One region of the Pseudoalteromonas sp. Of11M-6 genome, then DNA from elsewhere that is predicted to be linked to it. Evidence: predicted binding sites of a transcription regulator. Region 1 holds the regulator's gene; each other region holds the start of a gene.

The links. Region 1 encodes sigma-54, which starts transcription at its own class of promoters, with help from an activator protein. Its sites were predicted from a motif close to GTTGGCACGNNNNTNGNNT; they were not measured.
Region 2: a site for sigma-54 is predicted at 2,616-2,634, ahead of MHN32_RS05890 (DUF3192 domain-containing protein). Genes of this name have one in related genera too.
Region 3: a site for sigma-54 is predicted at 2,173-2,191, ahead of glnA (glutamate--ammonia ligase). Genes of this name have one in related genera too.
Region 4: a site for sigma-54 is predicted at 2,152-2,170, ahead of flgJ (flagellar assembly peptidoglycan hydrolase FlgJ). Genes of this name have one in related genera too.

The regions. Positions count from the first base shown of each region.
Region 1 is NZ_JAKRFW010000001.1:219,254-223,549, forward strand. It holds gene lptB (LPS export ABC transporter ATP-binding protein) at 1-530, shown strand, start outside; gene MHN32_RS01010 (RNA polymerase factor sigma-54) at 577-2,076, shown strand; gene hpf (ribosome hibernation promoting factor) at 2,106-2,393, shown strand; gene ptsN (PTS IIA-like nitrogen regulatory protein PtsN) at 2,395-2,853, shown strand; gene rapZ (RNase adapter RapZ) at 2,846-3,712, shown strand; gene MHN32_RS01030 (HPr family phosphocarrier protein) at 3,713-3,982, shown strand.
Region 2 is NZ_JAKRFW010000008.1:97,990-102,285, reverse strand. It holds gene MHN32_RS05905 (SO_0444 family Cu/Zn efflux transporter) at 1-1,076, opposite strand, end outside; gene zntR (Zn(2+)-responsive transcriptional regulator) at 1,069-1,476, opposite strand; gene MHN32_RS05895 (D-2-hydroxyacid dehydrogenase) at 1,568-2,515, shown strand; gene MHN32_RS05890 (DUF3192 domain-containing protein) at 2,714-3,094, shown strand; gene MHN32_RS05885 (diguanylate cyclase) at 3,163-4,065, opposite strand; gene MHN32_RS05880 (response regulator) at 4,075-4,296, opposite strand, start outside.
Region 3 is NZ_JAKRFW010000028.1:34,798-39,093, reverse strand. It holds gene MHN32_RS14325 (penicillin acylase family protein) at 1-1,325, opposite strand, end outside; gene glnA (glutamate--ammonia ligase) at 2,250-3,656, shown strand; gene MHN32_RS14315 (DUF4124 domain-containing protein) at 3,923-4,296, shown strand, end outside.
Region 4 is NZ_JAKRFW010000004.1:46,728-51,023, forward strand. It holds gene flgG (flagellar basal-body rod protein FlgG) at 1-283, shown strand, start outside; gene flgH (flagellar basal body L-ring protein FlgH) at 300-983, shown strand; gene MHN32_RS03410 (flagellar basal body P-ring protein FlgI) at 1,003-2,103, shown strand; gene flgJ (flagellar assembly peptidoglycan hydrolase FlgJ) at 2,212-3,186, shown strand; gene flgK (flagellar hook-associated protein FlgK) at 3,188-4,296, shown strand, end outside.

The DNA.
Region 1 (4,296 bases):
ATATCACTTTGTTACCGATGCACAGCCGTGCACGACTTGGTATTGGCTATCTACCGCAAGAGTCTTCAATCTTTAGAAAACTCACGGTCTATCAAAATTTGATGGCGATTTTAGAAACTCGAAAAGACTTATCTAAAGTTGAAAGAGAAGCTGAACTAAACGAGTTACTGGATGAGTTTAATATTCAACACATTCGCGACTCACAGGGCATGGCATTGTCGGGAGGCGAAAGAAGACGAGTCGAAATTGCTCGCGCTTTAGCCGCAAACCCTAAGTTTATCCTGTTAGATGAACCTTTTGCTGGTGTTGATCCTATTTCGGTGTTAGATATAAAGACAATCATAGAGCACCTAAAAAACCGTGGTATCGGTGTGCTTATCACCGATCATAACGTTAGAGAAACACTGGACGTATGTGAAAAGGCCTACATCGTTTCACATGGTGAGTTAATCGCTGCAGGCACGCCAGAACATGTTTTGGCAGATCAAACCGTAAGAGATGTCTACCTAGGCGAACAATTCAAGCTATAGTTAAGACGTAGTATTAATAACTGTTAAAAAGGATTGTTAGAGATACATGAGGCAATCATTACAGCTGCGCATGGGGCAGCAACTTACAATGACTCCGCAACTGCAACAAGCCATTCGCTTGCTGCAGCTTAGTACATTGGATCTGCAACAAGAAATACAAGAAGCATTAGACAGCAATCCATTGTTGGAAGTGGAAGAAGGTGATAATACTGACGGCGAAAACGCTGACCAACACAGCCAAGAAAAGAGCCGTGCTGACGACAATCAAGATTCAGCCGATGAAACGCAGGTTAGTGACTATGAGATAGACTCAGATACCGCCATGAGCAAAGACACTGTGAGCGATGACCTTGCCATGGATGTCACTTGGGACGAGTATATGAGTGCAGCGCCTGCTGCAAGCTCAGGTCCACTTCCCGATGACGATAATGTTTATCAAGGGGAAACCTCTGAATCTCTCCACGATTATCTCATGTGGCAACTCGAACTGACACCATTTAGTCCAACAGATAGAGCTATTGCGATTGCGATTATTGAAGCGGTCGACCTGTCAGGCATTCTAACACTGTCTTGCGAAGACATTTTAGAAAGCATTAATGACGAGAATAGCGAAGAGCCTATTGAGCTAGATGAAGTCGAAGCCGTACTCAAACGCATTCAGCTTTTTGACCCTGTCGGTATCGCAGCGCGTAGTTTACAAGAATGCTTATGCATTCAGCTAAACCAATTCGCCCCAGATACCCCATGGATTGCCGAAACAAAAATGATCCTGACAGAGCATATCGACTTGCTTGCCAGCCGTGACTATCGAACTTTGGCTAAGAAAACGCGCCTTAAAGAAGCCGATCTCAAAGAGGTCATGACGTTAATACATAGCCTTAACCCAAAGCCTGCGGCAAGCATTATTCATGAAGAGCCTGAATATGTGATCCCTGACGTATCGGTGAAAAAAGTAAAAGGTCGTTGGGTCGTAGAGCTAAATCCTGATGCTATGCCTAAAATAAGAGTAAATGACCATTACGCTGCGATGTCTAGAACGGCGAAATCCAGTACGGATAGTCAGTTTATTCGCTCACATTTACAAGAAGCAAAGTGGTTTATTAAAAGCTTAGAAAGCCGAAATGATACTTTATTAAAAGTTACCAATTGCATTGTGCAACAACAACAGGCATTCTTTGAACATGGCCCCGAAGCAATGCGCCCTATGGTGCTAAATGATGTTGCTGAAATGGTTGAGATGCATGAGTCCACAATTTCCCGTGTGACAACACAAAAATACATGCATACACCTCGGGGAATATTTGAGCTGAAGTATTTCTTCTCTAGCCATGTAAGTACGGAAAATGGAGGTGAGTGCTCTTCTACAGCAATTAGAGCACTTATCAAAAAGCTGATAGCTGCAGAGAATACCGCGAAGCCATTGAGTGACAGCAAAATTGCAGATATCTTAGCTGAGCAAGGAATTAAGGTAGCGAGACGTACGATTGCAAAATATCGTGAATCCCTAGCCATTCCACCGTCAAATCAGCGTAAAAGCTTGATATAAGACGTAAAACCCAAGAAGGAAAAATGCTTATGCAACTAAATCTAACTGGTCGCCATGTAGAAATTACTGACTCATTAAGAGACTATGTCACCAACAAGTTTGCGAAGCTAGAAAGGCACTTTGATCATATCAATAATGTGCATGTGATCCTTGATGTCGAGAAACTAGTACAAAAAGCAGAAGCAACATTACACGTAAACGGCGGCGAGCTATTTGCATCAACAGAGCATCAAGATATGTATGCCGCAATTGATGGCCTTATCGACAAGCTAGATCGTCAAGTTATTAAACACAAAGAGAAGCTCACTCGACACTAAGATGAAATTAAGTGAATTAGTGAACAAGGACTGCAGTAAAGCTGCGGTCCTTTTTAATAGCAAAAAACGTATTTTAGAATACATCAGCGAACTGGCTCATAGCCAAATTCCAAATACCAGTCAGCATGCTATCTTGGACGCCTTAATGGCGCGAGAGAAATTGGGCAGCACAGGGATCGGTAAAGGCATTGCCATTCCCCATGGTCGACTTGAAGGTTTGGATAAAATCCTTGCAATGGTGCTTGTCAGCGAGCAAGGGATCCAGTTTGAAGCCATAGATAAGCAGCCTGTCGATATTTTTGTCGCGTTCATCGTACCTGAAGGTGATAATCAACAACACCTGAAGACCTTAGCGGCGATTGCTGATACACTCAAAGACAAGTCTTTTTGCAAAATGCTTAGGCAAGCAAAAAGTGATGATGAGTTATATGCAGTGATCCAAGGTGAACTTGATGAGTGATGACGAAAAAGGACTCGAGCTTATCATTATCAGTGGCCGCTCAGGCTCTGGTAAATCTGTAGCGCTTCGAGTATTGGAAGACTTAGGCTACTATTGTGTGGATAACATTCCGGTCAATTTGCTGCCGTCTTTAGTCCGCAGTGTTTCGGACAATTATAATAAAATTGCAGTCAGTATTGATGTTAGAAACTTACCTAAAGAACAGGACGAGTTTAATGACATTCTTGAATACTTACCAGGCTTTGCCAAACCTACCCTGTTTTATTTAGACAGTGACGATCAAACCCTGATAAAGCGCTTCTCAGAAACACGCCGTTTGCACCCTCTTTCACTGCATAATCTTCCATTAGATGTTGCGATAAAGAAAGAACGGGAATTGTTAGACGTGCTGATCACTCGCGCCGATTTTCTCATTGATACTACAGGCCTGAGCGTTCATCAACTTGCAGAAGATATCCGCGAAAAAATCTTAGGTAAAAAAGACAAACAACTCATTATTACCTTTGAATCTTTCGGCTTTAAACACGGCATCCCAAAACAAGCGGATTACGTTTTTGATGCGCGCTTTTTACCCAACCCACATTGGGAGCCTGAGCTTAAGCCGCTAACTGGCTTAGATCAGCCAGTCAAAGACTATTTGTCGAGTCACAGCATCGTGCAAAAGTTTACTTGGCAGATCCAAACCTTCGTACAAACTTGGTTACCACACTTAGAGCGTAACAATCGCAGTTATCTAACGATCGCAATAGGATGTACAGGTGGGCAACATCGCTCGGTATACTTAGCGCAAACCATTGGTGAACGTTTTGCTAAAACCCATCCCAACGTCAAAATTCGTCACCGAGAGCAAGAGGGTTAAATGTTAGAAGATACGTTTTTAATCCAAAACAAACTCGGCCTGCACGCTCGAGCAGCGACGGTTCTTGCGCAATTAGCAACCCAATTTGATGCCGAAGTGACCTTATATCAAGGAGACAAAAGTGCTGCTGCTGACAGCGTACTAGCGCTGTTGTTACTTGAAAGCAGCCAAGGGAAAGAAGTCCGAGTGGTTTGTGAAGGTCCTGATGCTCAGTATGCACTAGACGCCATTGGCGGACTGATAGAAAATAAGTTTAATGAATCCGAGTAATCGTCAGTAAAACAATAAGGCCTGATTCATTTACTCCCTGCAAATCTCCCCCTCCTCCGTAACCAAAGTGGTCTAATAAGTCTCTCATAATTAAGCGTAAACCTTGGTAGTTCCTAATAAACTGAGTTACACTGTAATACCAATTTAGGTTTCTTTCGTGCAGTAAAGCGAGTTGCCGGAAAATCCTACTTTATCGTTGCGTACACCTTTAACGTGTATTAACGATAGCAACCCACCAGCAGAAACAACACGAATAAAATTCAAATTAAGAAATTGATTTCTGCGATAAAATAAATGAATAGGGTTAACTTAAT
Region 2 (4,296 bases), on a different contig from region 1:
CCCAAGTAGGCAAACACGGCACGACGCCCTAATTCTTTACCAACCACCCCAATTGTGGCGATGTTAGTTGCAGGGCCTGCGAGCATAAATACCAATACAGCACCGGGTGACACACCAGCCAGTAATAAACCCGCAGCGATTGGAGTTGAAGCGGTGGCACAAATATACATTGGGATACTAATAAGGATAACCACTAGCATGGCGATAATACCGTCGCCCCACTGAGATAGGAAAGACTCAGGCACAAAGGTTTGCACTAGCGCTGCAAAGAATAAACCGATAAGAAGCCAAACTGCGGTGTCGGACAGTAATTGATTACAGCTGAACTTAACAGCTTCTACAACTTTACCAAAAACCCCTTGGTTTTCAGGTACAGGGGCAGGCTCACAACAACTTGTCGTGGCTGATGCAGAATCGCAACAACTGGTTACGGCAGGCTCCGTAGTATCACAACAAGACATATTCGCCCCTGCCATTGCTAATTGCGGGCCTGCAGGCGCACAGCAGCTTGAGCTTACTTTTACGGTTTCCACTTTAGTACTGGCGCAACAGCTATCATGGCTGTGATGCTTTTCAGCAGGCTTTGGCTCTGAGTGATGATTAGCGTCACAACAACCACTAGTCGCGCTTGGTTTCTCTGAGGTATTAAGGTGCTTTAGCGCCACAGGCTTATCATCTTTCTCACTACCAACGAGCAACCCAGCCGCAATTGCGCTAACCACAGCCGCAATTGGCCTAATAATCGCCATAAAAGGACCAAGTAGCACATAAGAAACCGAGATAGAATCCACTCCAGTTTCAGGCGTTGAGACTAAAAATGCGGTTGTCGCACTTTTTGAGCCCCCCGCTCTTCTCAGTCCCACCGCAGCAGGAATAACGCCGCAAGAGCAAAGCGGCATAGGCGCCCCAATCAGCGCTGCCTTTATCGTTGTCCAAAATCCTTCTTTTCCTAAGTGCTTTTGCAATAAATCTTTTGGAATAAATACATTAAGTAACCCAGCCAACATTAGGCCAAGCAGTAACCACGGGGCAGATACTAAAAATAGCTGCCAAAAATTTACTATCAGTTCATTCATCGATAGCCTCCAAGGCCGTTAAAATCGAGCAGCTCACTGCCGCTTCCTTACCGCCGCAGCATTGCTCTGCTAGCGTCGATAATGATTGTTCAAATTTTTGTAACTCAGCGATCCGCGCTCTCACTAAATCCCGTTTAGTGATAGTCAGCGTTTTCACTTCTTCACAACTGTGCTGATGCTTTTCAAACTTTATCTTCAGCAAGTCTTGCACTTCTTTGAGGCTAAACCCTACTTCCTTCGCGCGAAGAATAAAGCGCATTTGCTTTTCACTTTGCTCATCAAACAACCGATACCCACCCTCGCTCCTTGTGCAAGGGTGTAGAAGATCGTTTGCTTCATAATACCTTAACGTGTCAGTTGATACGTTAAGCCGCTTTGCCAGCTCACCAATCTTTACCACTTTACACTCCCAAGTCCTGAAGATTATCCTAGTCGACATTACAAGTATAAACCTTAGAGTTAACTCCAAAGTCAAGAAAAGGATAAAAATAATGCAAATCGTGGTATTAGACGCTAAAACCCTTGCAGGAACCGATCTTTCCCCCATTGCCAAACTAGGCACATTAACGTCTTACGACACCACATCCAGTGATAACATCATCACACGCTGTAAAGAAGCAGCAGTCATCATCACCAATAAAGTACAGTTAACTGAACAAACAATCGCAGCGTTACCGCAATTACGCCTGATTTGTGTTGCGGCCACAGGCGTCAACAACATCGACTTAGCAGCCGCAAAAGCCCATCAAATTGCGGTAGCCAATGTGGCTGGTTACTCCACCCCTTCTGTCATGCAGCACACCTTTACTATGCTTGGTAACTTAATGACAAATATTCATCGTTACCAGCAAGACTGCCATGCAGGGCTTTGGCAACAAAGTGACATGTTTTGTCGTTTGGATTACAGCATCAACGAAATTGCAGGTAAAAACTTTGTGATCGTAGGCCATGGAACGTTAGGAGAAGCCGTTGCAAAAGTCGCACAAGCATTTGGATCTCAGGTAATTGTTGCCGAACGTAGGGGCGTAACTGAGGTTAGAGCAGGACGAATGGCTTTTGAAGAAGCACTGCAGGTTGCGGATATTGTATCGATTCATTGCCCGCTTACCGCTGAAACAGAAAACCTGATTTCGAGTGCTGAATTCGCTCTACTTCCAAATCATGCCTATATTATCAACACCGCAAGAGGCGGAATAGTCAATGAGCAAGCGCTGGTCGATGCACTAACTAACAAACAAATAGCTGGTGCTGCTGTGGATGTCCTCACACAAGAGCCGGCACAAGCAAGCAACCCACTCGTTCAATACCAAGGGGAAAACTTGCTTTTAACACCGCATACGGCATGGGCAAGTAAAGAAGCCATCGAACGTTTAGTCGGCGAAATTGCCATTAATATTGAAAGTTTTGTGGCAGGCACAACGAGAAACCGAGTGGTCTAGATTATTGTTTTAGTGAGTGATATCGCTAAAAGTTAGTGAAAACCATCAACCACAAACTGATTAAAAAATAACAACAAACTGATATTTATAAACTTTATTAGTTGGCAAAGAGTTTGCAACTCTTGTGATAATTCAAGCAAAAAATAAATGGCTGTTTGCATTACTTGCTCAGCAACAAAATTAAAAAGGAAAACAACAATGAAAAAATTAATGTTAGTGGCTGCGCTTAGCTCTACTCTATTATCAGGCTGTATCGTTGCTGTATCCGACGGTGAAGTAGAACACGGTTGGGCTTCTGAATACAACTCGTCTAACTGGGAACATAAACAGCGTAAAAATCGTGAAAAGATTGCTAACCTTGAAATGGGTGCATCTTACTCATCAGTAAAAGACATGTTTGCAACTCCTGACTTTAGCGAGTTGGTGTCAAAAGACGGCGACAACTATCAAGTGCTGTACTATGCAACCAACAGCAAACACTCAGACGGCAAAGTAACAAAAGATGAGTGCACGCCATTGGTATTCAAAAACAACCAACTGGTTGGCTTTGGCGACAACGCACTAAAGCAAATTCAGTAAGACTTTATCGCACCAAGGATGGTGAATAATGCGGATATGCTTTAGCCCCCGCATATGGCTTTAGATATTTATAACACTTTAATAAAAACCGTACTTTGCTGTTTTTGTGCAACGGCAAGTGCGCTATCGGCCATTTTGATCAGCTCACCGAGCTCATTACTACAGTGATTTTCAATATGAACTGCACCAATGCTAACGCTCACATGCGCACATATGGGTGAGGCAATATGGGGGATTTTTAACGCGTTAACCGAGTCGTGCAACGCTTCTGCTATTTCATTAATTATGTCGATATTATGCTGAGTTAGCACTAACGCAAAACGGGTACCGTCAAAACGGCCAATAAATAAAGAACGTCGGGTTGCGGCTTCTTCTAGCGCTTTGGCTACCTTAAATAAGCAGTCATCACCATGCATATAGCCATAATGCTCATTAAACGTTTTAAAATAGTCCACCTCAACCAGCATTACGGTAAACGCACTGCCATCAGCTTTTGCGCTCTCTAAAGCTGATTTCATCGCTTCATCTAGATACCTGCGATTGGGCAACTCTGTTAAACCATCGATAGAGGCTAGCTTTTCTAGCAGATCATTTTTCTTTTTTATTGCTAAATGGTTTTTGATTCTGGCTTTTACAATCAAAGGGTTAAAGGGTTTAGTAATATAATCCACAGCCCCTAACTCCAAACCTCGTGCTTCATCTTTAAAGCTCACACTACCGGAGATCACGACAACGGGAATACCGTAAGTGCTCGCGTCCTTTTTCAGGCACTCTAAAACAGCAAAGCCAGCGCCGTCAGCCATTAACACATCTAAAATAATAAGATCTGGTTTGCTTACTTTTAGTTCATCAATACATAACTTAGCGTCAGTGCTATGGGATAACCGATGGCCGTCACCTAATGTATTACTTAGGACCATCTTATTTATTGGGTCATCATCAATAATAAAAATGTGCTCAGCTTGCTGCATCTTATGACGCTACCTTTTTAGCTCGATAAAGCACACCACCTGTGAAAGTGCATTTGTTAACACATCCAAGTCAGTGCGATTTGTTATTGTTGTGATCGTTTTGCTTTGCGTTTCAAGGTCTTTTGCAACTTTCGCCAGTCGCTTAAAACCCAGACCAGCAGCTGCGCCCTTAATTCCGTGTGCTAACTCGAATAATGCTGAACCTTGCTCTATTTCAGCAACCTGTTCTAG
Region 3 (4,296 bases), on a different contig from region 1:
CCTTTTTTAGGGTTGAATTCCGTTGGCATACTTTCCCAAGGAATGTACCCAGTCCATTCAAACTCATACTGATTAACAGGTATGGCTCCAGAATGTTTTTTGCGAAGCGGAACTTTACCCGCGCTATTGAGGCCTATATTGCCTAGGCGATCTGCATAAACAAAATTGATTGTCGGCGTGATAAGAAGCTGGAGCGCATTCCTGAACTCTTCCCAATTAGAAGCATAATTCAGGTCGATCAAGGCAGAAATAGAAGTATCACTGTCATTTAAAGCTGTCCATCTCAGTGCATACCCATGAGACGCGCCAGCACTATAATCTAGAATAGGCCCATATTTTGATTGTGCAACCGTATGTTTTATAGTCTCTGGGGCTTTTCTAAATTGAGCTGGGAAGTCAGCCTTAACCGCGATCTCCTCTACCCTTTGAACAATTTTCTCTCCTGCAGAATTCCCTCCTCGATTAAGGTCCACTATGACCAAATCTTGCGTATCCGCGGGCATGTTAGTACCGCCCCAAGCAATATGAGCATTATGTCCAAATACAATTACAGGCAATCCTGGAATGGTCATACCTGATGCGTTTACTTCGCCGCCTAACAAAGACGCTCGATACCATAATGAAGGCATTTGGAAAGAGAGATGAGGATCATTCGCCAACATCGCATCGCCCGAAGCACTTAACTCCCCAGAAATTGCCCAAGCGTTACTCCCGGCAAATTTGCCTCCAATCCCATGCTCTAGCAATAAAGCTTCTTCGATACTCGCTAACTGGCTTAACGTCTCATCCAATTTAGCGACACGTGATATATCCTCTGATAAAGATTGCTGATCATTAAGCTCTGGATAGATTGAGTGTAAATAGTCCACTGGTAATTTAGCGGCAGCTTGTACTCTGGCGCGTTCATAATTAGCAGCAAAACTCAGAGAGTAAGAAAGTAGCTTACCTACCATTAATGAATCTTCAGGAGACCAATTTGAAGCAACGACACCAAAAACCCTAAACTCAATTGGTAGGTTTTCAGAATCTCTGATATACGCATTCACTCCTTCAGAGAAGGCAACTAAGATGCCTTTTTCCCGCTTCCCTAAACTTTTTAGCGCCTCTTTTGCAGCATCAGCAAGCCCCAAAGTACGCATATATTTATCACGCTCAATTGTTGATGCTCCAAAGACCTCACTCAAAGTACCTTTAATTAGTCGGCGCTGTAACTCCATTTGCCAAAGCCGATCTTGAGCTTGAACATATCCCATAGCGAAAAAAGCATCATGATCACTTTTCGCGCTTATATTTGGAACTCCGTATTTATCTCTAGAGATACTCACTTTGTTACTCAAAGCGCTATCGCTTAATGTGATATTATCCAGAGGTAAAGTTTCTCTCTCGTCTAAGTAAAAATAAGAGATGATTATAAGGAGGGGAATAAATACTAAAATAACAAATCTTAATGCTAATGACTCTCGAGAAAACACCTTACTTCTTCCTTGCATATCAACAGTAACAAACGAAAATTTAGCCTATTAGAGTGCATCAAGTAGCCCCTTTAACATTAGACTCAACTTATTAATATCAGGTACATAGTACCCAAAAAATGAAACTGATCAACACAAAAAACAAAACAAAAATTAACTCAATTAACACAATTAACACACAGGACACAATTGAGAAATACAAAATTGCATAATGTACATACAACTTCCTCACATGCAGTATCATTCACCCAAATACAGACAAATAAATGGTGAACAAAAAGTCGCCTATAAAATGCGGGCTCTTTGGTGTTAGCGTATATAAACAAAAGATGTAAAAATTAATCTAAGAAGCAGTTAATGAGCAAAGAAAAGTTTCGATTAAATACCTAAAGAAAGGTGCTTTATATGCAATATTTAGAATGTATTTTTTCTATAAATTTAGAAATTAATTTCAATTTTCTGCTCAATACCAGACCACCATTAGTGCAGACAACTGAATATACTCGAGCAATTTTTAGCTATTCGATATCTTGATACCTTGAGCATTTAATCAATATCAACTACAACAGAAATGGAAAGTGTCGTTGTCAGGAAAAATATTACGCACCACCATGGAACACTTACGCACCAATTTAGTGCAAAACATCCGTTCACAGATCAGTGAATTTAAATAAATTACTAAAAATCAAACAGTTAAACAATTGGCACGATTAACGCTTATCAAGGTGCAATTGCAGTACATTGCAGCAAAAAATAACCCAACGAGTCGGAGGACACATGTCACAATCGGTTTTAGATTTTATTAAAGAGCACGACGTAAAATTTGTTGACTTACGTTTCACAGATACAAAAGGTAAAGAACAACACGTATCGATCCCGCATCATCAAGCCGATGAAGACTTCTTTGAAGACGGCAAAATGTTTGATGGCTCATCTATCGCTGGTTGGAAAGGCATCAACGAATCTGACATGGTACTTATGCCTGACGCAGAAAGTGCTAAGCTAGACCCATTCGCAGAAGAAACAACCCTTATCGTCCGTTGTGACGTGGTTGAACCAAACACACACCAAGGTTACGAGCGTGACCCACGTTCAGTAGCTAAACGCGCTGAAGAGTTCATGCGTTCAACGGGTATTGCAGACACCGTATTATTCGGTCCTGAGCCAGAGTTTTTCTTGTTTGACGATGTTAAATTTAAAACTGACATGTCTGGCTCAATGTACAAAATTGATGCTGAAGAAGCGGCTTGGAACTCAGACAAAGACTACGAAGGTGGTAACACAGGTCACCGTCCTGGCGTAAAAGGTGGTTACTTCCCAGTAGCACCGGTAGATTCGTCCAATGATTGGCGTGCAGCTACTTGTTTAGTACTTGAAGAGATGGGCCACGTTGTTGAAGCGCACCACCACGAAGTAGCAACTGCTGGTCAAAATGAGATTGCGACTCGCTTTAATACTATGGTAACTAAAGCAGACGAAATCCAAGAGATGAAGTACGTTATCCACAACATGGCTCACCTATACGGTAAAACAGCAACCTTTATGCCTAAGCCAATCGTTGGTGATAACGGTTCAGGCATGCATTGCCACCAATCACTTGCTAAAGACGGCAAGAACATCTTCGCAGGCGACAAGTACGGCGGTCTATCTGAAGAAGCGCTTTACTACATTGGTGGTATCATTAAGCATGCTAAAGCAATCAATGCATTCACTAACCCAGCAACAAACTCTTATAAGCGTCTAGTACCAGGGTTTGAAGCGCCAGTTATGCTTGCATACTCAGCACGTAACCGCTCAGCATCAATCCGTATCCCGGTGATCCCATCAGAAAAGGGTCGTCGTATCGAAGTACGCTTCCCAGATCCTGCGGCTAACCCATACCTAGCTTTCGCAGCGCAGTTGATGGCTGGTCTTGACGGTATCCGCAACAAGATCCACCCTGGCGATGCAATGGACAAAGATTTGTACGACCTACCAGCGGAAGAAGCAGCAGAAATCCCAACAGTTGCAGCATCACTTGACGAAGCGCTTGCTTCTCTAGATGCTGACCGTGAGTTCTTAACTCAAGGTGGCGTATTCACTGACGACCTAATCGATGCGTACATCACACTTAAGTCGAAAGAAGTTGAAAAATTAAACATGACAACTCACCCAGTTGAGTTCGAAATGTACTACAGCGTTTAATCGCTAACAGACTACTACGCTCAGTACCGCGGTATTGAGCTTGTAGAGCCAAAACTCATTATGCGTTTCTGGCACTCTTAATCATATGTGTTCTCAAGCCCGTAATTACGGGCTTTTTTAATTTAATTCAAAAGGTTAAATTAAATATCTCGAATAAATTTATTCTCGGAGTTACTCATTTGTAACTCGCAATTCCAACAACACTATACTAAAGTATGAACAGTAGTTTACTGTGGAGAGTTGTGGTGCGTCAGTGGTTTCTTATAATGTCGGTTAGCATGACGCTAACCCTAACAAGCATTGATGCTGCAGCAGAGTCCAATCCAAAAATCTATCGCTGGAAAGACAAAAACGGCCATTGGGTCTATTCGGATGTACCGCAACCAGGTTCAAAAGAAGTCAAACTCAACGCCAGCGCTTTAACCATGCCAAGTGTTGATACTAAAATTCTCGAACAAACGGATACAACACCAACGATTCAATATACAGCTAAAATCACTTCTCCTGAGCATGAGCAAACAATCCGTGATAATAGTGGCAGTGTATACGTAACTGGCACCATAGAACCAAGATTTACCCAAGGTTTAAGCGTGCAACTCTTTCTCAACGGAACAGCCACAGGGCCAAAACAAAGTAATAC
Region 4 (4,296 bases), on a different contig from region 1:
TGTTATCGGACAGTTGACGATCAGTGACTTTATTAATCCATCAGGTCTTGAACCGATTGGACAAAACTTGTACACAGAAACTGCGGTAAGTGGTGCACCAGTACAAGGTAATCCAAGCGTTGAAGGGCTAGGTAAGATTGTGCAAGGCGCACTTGAAACGTCAAACGTTAATGTGACCGAAGAGCTTGTAAATCTAATTGAGACACAACGCGTGTATGAGATGAACTCAAAAGTGATTTCAACGGTAGATCAGATGCTGAGCTACATTAATCAACAGCTGTAATTGGGTAGGGGGTATTATGCGTGCATTATATTTAGCCATCGTAACGGTCGCTGCATTATCTGGATGTAGTACAACACAAAATAAAAATGTGGTGCGTGACGATCCGTATTATGCGCCTATCTATCCCGAGGATAATCAAGCCCAAATGGTGGCAACAGGGTCATTATTTAATACGCAGTTTTCCAATGATCTTTATGCTGACAAAAAAGCGTTAAGAGTCGGCGATATTATTACCATCGTACTCAGAGAAACGACTCAGGCGACCAAAGCTGCAAATTCTGAGCTGGATAAATCCAGTGATTCGAGCTTAGACCCTGTGATTGGTCTTGGTGGCAATGCCATTAATATCGGAAAAGAAGCAATACAGTTTGGTGCTAAATCCAGTTCTTCTTTCTCTGGTGATTCGAAGTCTAATCAGTCAAATAGCTTATTCGGGAATATATCGGTCAATGTAACCCGAGTATTGCCTAACGGTAATTTAGTGATCCGCGGTGAAAAGTGGTTAACCCTCAATACTGGTGAGGAATTTATTCGCTTAGAAGGGTTGGTAAGACCTCAGGATGTGACCGCAGATAACACTGTTGAGTCTAATCGAGTGGCAAATGCCAGAATTCAATATTCAGGTAAAGGTGACCAACAAGAAGTGCAAAGTGCAGGTTGGTTAACGAGTTTCTTTATGAGCGCGCTGATGCCGTTTTAAGGTGCTGAAAATGAACAATATGCTTAAGAATATTTTGCTTATCGGTGCGGCCATTACGTTGGTTGGTTTTTCTTCTTTGGCTTCTGCTGAGCGAGTTAAAGACGTCAGTATGGTTGAAGGTGTTCGTTCAAACCAACTGGTTGGCTACGGCCTAGTTGTAGGCTTGCCTGGTACCGGTGAGCAAACCAGATTTACCGAGCAAAGCTTTAAAGCGATGTTGAATAGCTTTGGCATAACGATGCCCGCAAGCTTAAAGCCAAAAATTAAAAATGTTGCGGCTGTTGCGGTTCACGCAGATCTGCCACCTTTTGTTAAGCCCGGCCAAACCATTGACGTTACCGTTTCATCTATTGGTAGTGCTGGTAGTTTACGAGGCGGTACTTTACTTCAGACCTTTCTAAAAGGGGTCGATGGTAACGTATATGCAATTGCGCAAGGAAGTTTGATTGTTGGTGGTTTGGGTGCTGATGGTGCCGATGGGAGTCGAGTTGTGATCAATACGCCGACTGTTGGTCGGGTGGCAAACGGCGCGACAGTGGAGCGAGCGGTACCAAGTCCGTTTACTCAGGGTGATTACATTACCTTTAACTTGAATAGACCAGACTTTACTACTGCAAAACGCTTGGCCGATACTATCAATGGCCTTGTTGGACCAAATAGTGCAAAACCTATGGATGCAGCCTCAGTTCGAGTAATTGCACCAAGAGATCCGTCTCAGCGCGTTGCGTATTTATCTACGCTAGAGAATCTTGAATTCAAACCAGCGGATACCGCTGCGAAGATCATCGTTAACTCGCGCACTGGCACTATCGTTATCGGCAAAAATGTCAAGTTGCAGCCTGCGGCAATTACTCATGGCGGCCTTACCGTAACAATTGCTGAGCAGCAAAATGTGTCACAACCTAATGCGCTGGCGAATGGCGAAACAACAGTGACGCAGCAAAGCATTATCGACGTAAATCAGGATGACTCTCGAGCGTTTGTGTTTGACCCAGGCGTGAGTCTTGATGACTTGGTTAGGGCAATTAACCAGGTTGGCGCAGCACCTGGCGATTTAATGGCGATCCTTGAAGCGCTAAAAGAAGCAGGCGCGATAAATGGTCAATTAGTCGTCATTTGATGTTCCATTATTAATCAACTAGTTAGCCCCGCAATTGTGGGGCTTTTTTTTGGCTCGGATTTTGCATTTCTATTTGTATAGTTATTAACGTCAAACAGTGCTGAGTGTATGAACACCGACCAATTGAAAAATCAAAGCTTTTTTGACCTAGGAAACCTTGATTCGATCCGTAAAGAGGCGCTGAAAGGTGCTGGCGATCAAGGTGCCTCAGATCAGGCATTGAAGAAGGCGGCACAACAGTTTGAGTCTATCTTTACGCAAATGTTGTTACAAAGCATGCGTAAAGCGAATGAGGCGCTAGAGGATAAAGACAGTCCATTTAACTCTAGTGGTGTCAAATTTTTTGAAGAAATGCATGATCAGCAACTTTCGATGCACTTATCTGAGCAAGGCAGCTTAGGACTGGCAGATCTGATTGTGCAGCAGTTGTCTCCTAACTCTGAAAAGTATAAGCCTGCCTCAGTAATGAGAGCTGACGGCGATATTTCCTTTAAAAAGCAGGCGACAGCGAGTGAGAGTGTGAATAAACCCGAACCGCAGGTTGTCAATGTAAAGGCAGATGCCTCAAGCGATGAACAAACAGGCTTTGGTTCTCCTGAGGAATTCGTCGACAGAATTTGGGAATACGCTCAAACAGCGGCGAAAAAGTTGGGCTTGAACCCTGCGGTAATGGTTGCACAAGCTGCACTGGAAACCGGTTGGGGTAAACACATCATCAGCAAAAAGGATGGTAGTAGCAGTTTTAATCTATTCAATATTAAAGCGGATAGCCGCTGGAGTGGTGAAAGCGCCAGAAAATCGACACTTGAATTTGAGCAAGGGTTACCGGTGCAAAAGCAAGCCGATTTCCGTGCTTATAAGTCGCTTGAACAAAGCTTTGATGATTATGTCAGTTTCCTAAAAGGTAATCCGAGATACGAGCAAGCCTTAAATAAGGCTGGTGATAGTCACGCCTATTTAAGTGAACTTCAAAATGCAGGCTATGCGACCGATCCGAATTATGCCAACAAAATTAAGTCAGTTTTAAAGCGTATTGATGTATCCGATTTCTTATCCGGTGCGCTAACAAAGGGAGTCAGATGAGATGTCATTTGATCTATTAAATATTGGTGCAGCAGGGGTTAGGGCTAACTCCGAGTTACTACAAACCACCAGTAAAAACATTGCTAACCTAAATACCAAAGGGTATATCCGTGAACGGACTGAGCACGGAACGATGATAGGTGGCATGGTTGGTCGTGGTGAAACGGTGCGTTTGATCAACCAATTTGCGCAGCAGCAATTAAATCGTGATATTTCTAATCAATCTTACTATGAGCAGTTTGTCACTGAGGCAAGCCGCGTTGATACGTTGTTTGCACAAGACTCAAACAGTCTGAGCAAGAGCATCAACTCGATGTTTAATAATTTACAAAGCGCGATTAACTTGCCTTCATCGACAACTAACCGCTCTTTATTTATGACGGGCGCTCAAGGCCTAGTCGATCAAATGGATAGATTGTCAGGTATTGTTGTTGATCAAAACAGTATCGTGAACGAGCAATTGGATATTTTCTCAGAAGAAGCCAATAACCTTGTGCAAAAAATCAGTGAATTGAATAAGCAAGTGGCGAGTAAGTCAGCGCTCAATCTTAACAATGTCGATCACAGCGTGCTTAATGAGCGAGATCAAGCAATTAAAGAGCTTGCTGAGCTCGTAGATATAGAAACACTCGACGGTGAAAATGGCGAGAAGCTCGTATTTTTAGGCACTGGGGATGCGCTTGTGATGCAAGGTGGTGCCTTCAATTTATTCGCGATGAAAGGCAATCCAGATCCTAATCATAAAGAACTAATCCTAGACATTAAAGATAAAAATGTTGTGCAACTCGAGTTAGATAGCGGCAGCTTGAAAGGCAAAATCGGCGGGTTACTGGCATTTAGAGATGAAGTGTTGATCCCGGCACAAAACCAACTAGGTCAAATTGGCCTCGCATTGGCAGATGCTTTTAATCAGCAAAATAGATTGGGAATGGACTTAGATGGCAATATAGGTGGAGATATATTTAAAATACCCACCGTGGGTGGTTTTGCTTACAGCGAAAATACAGGCACCGCAGCGCTTACGGCAACACTTGAGCCTGGGCGCGGCAATGAGTTGCCAGCTACCGATTTTCAAGTTACTTATACCAGTGCAACAACCGTTGAAATAAC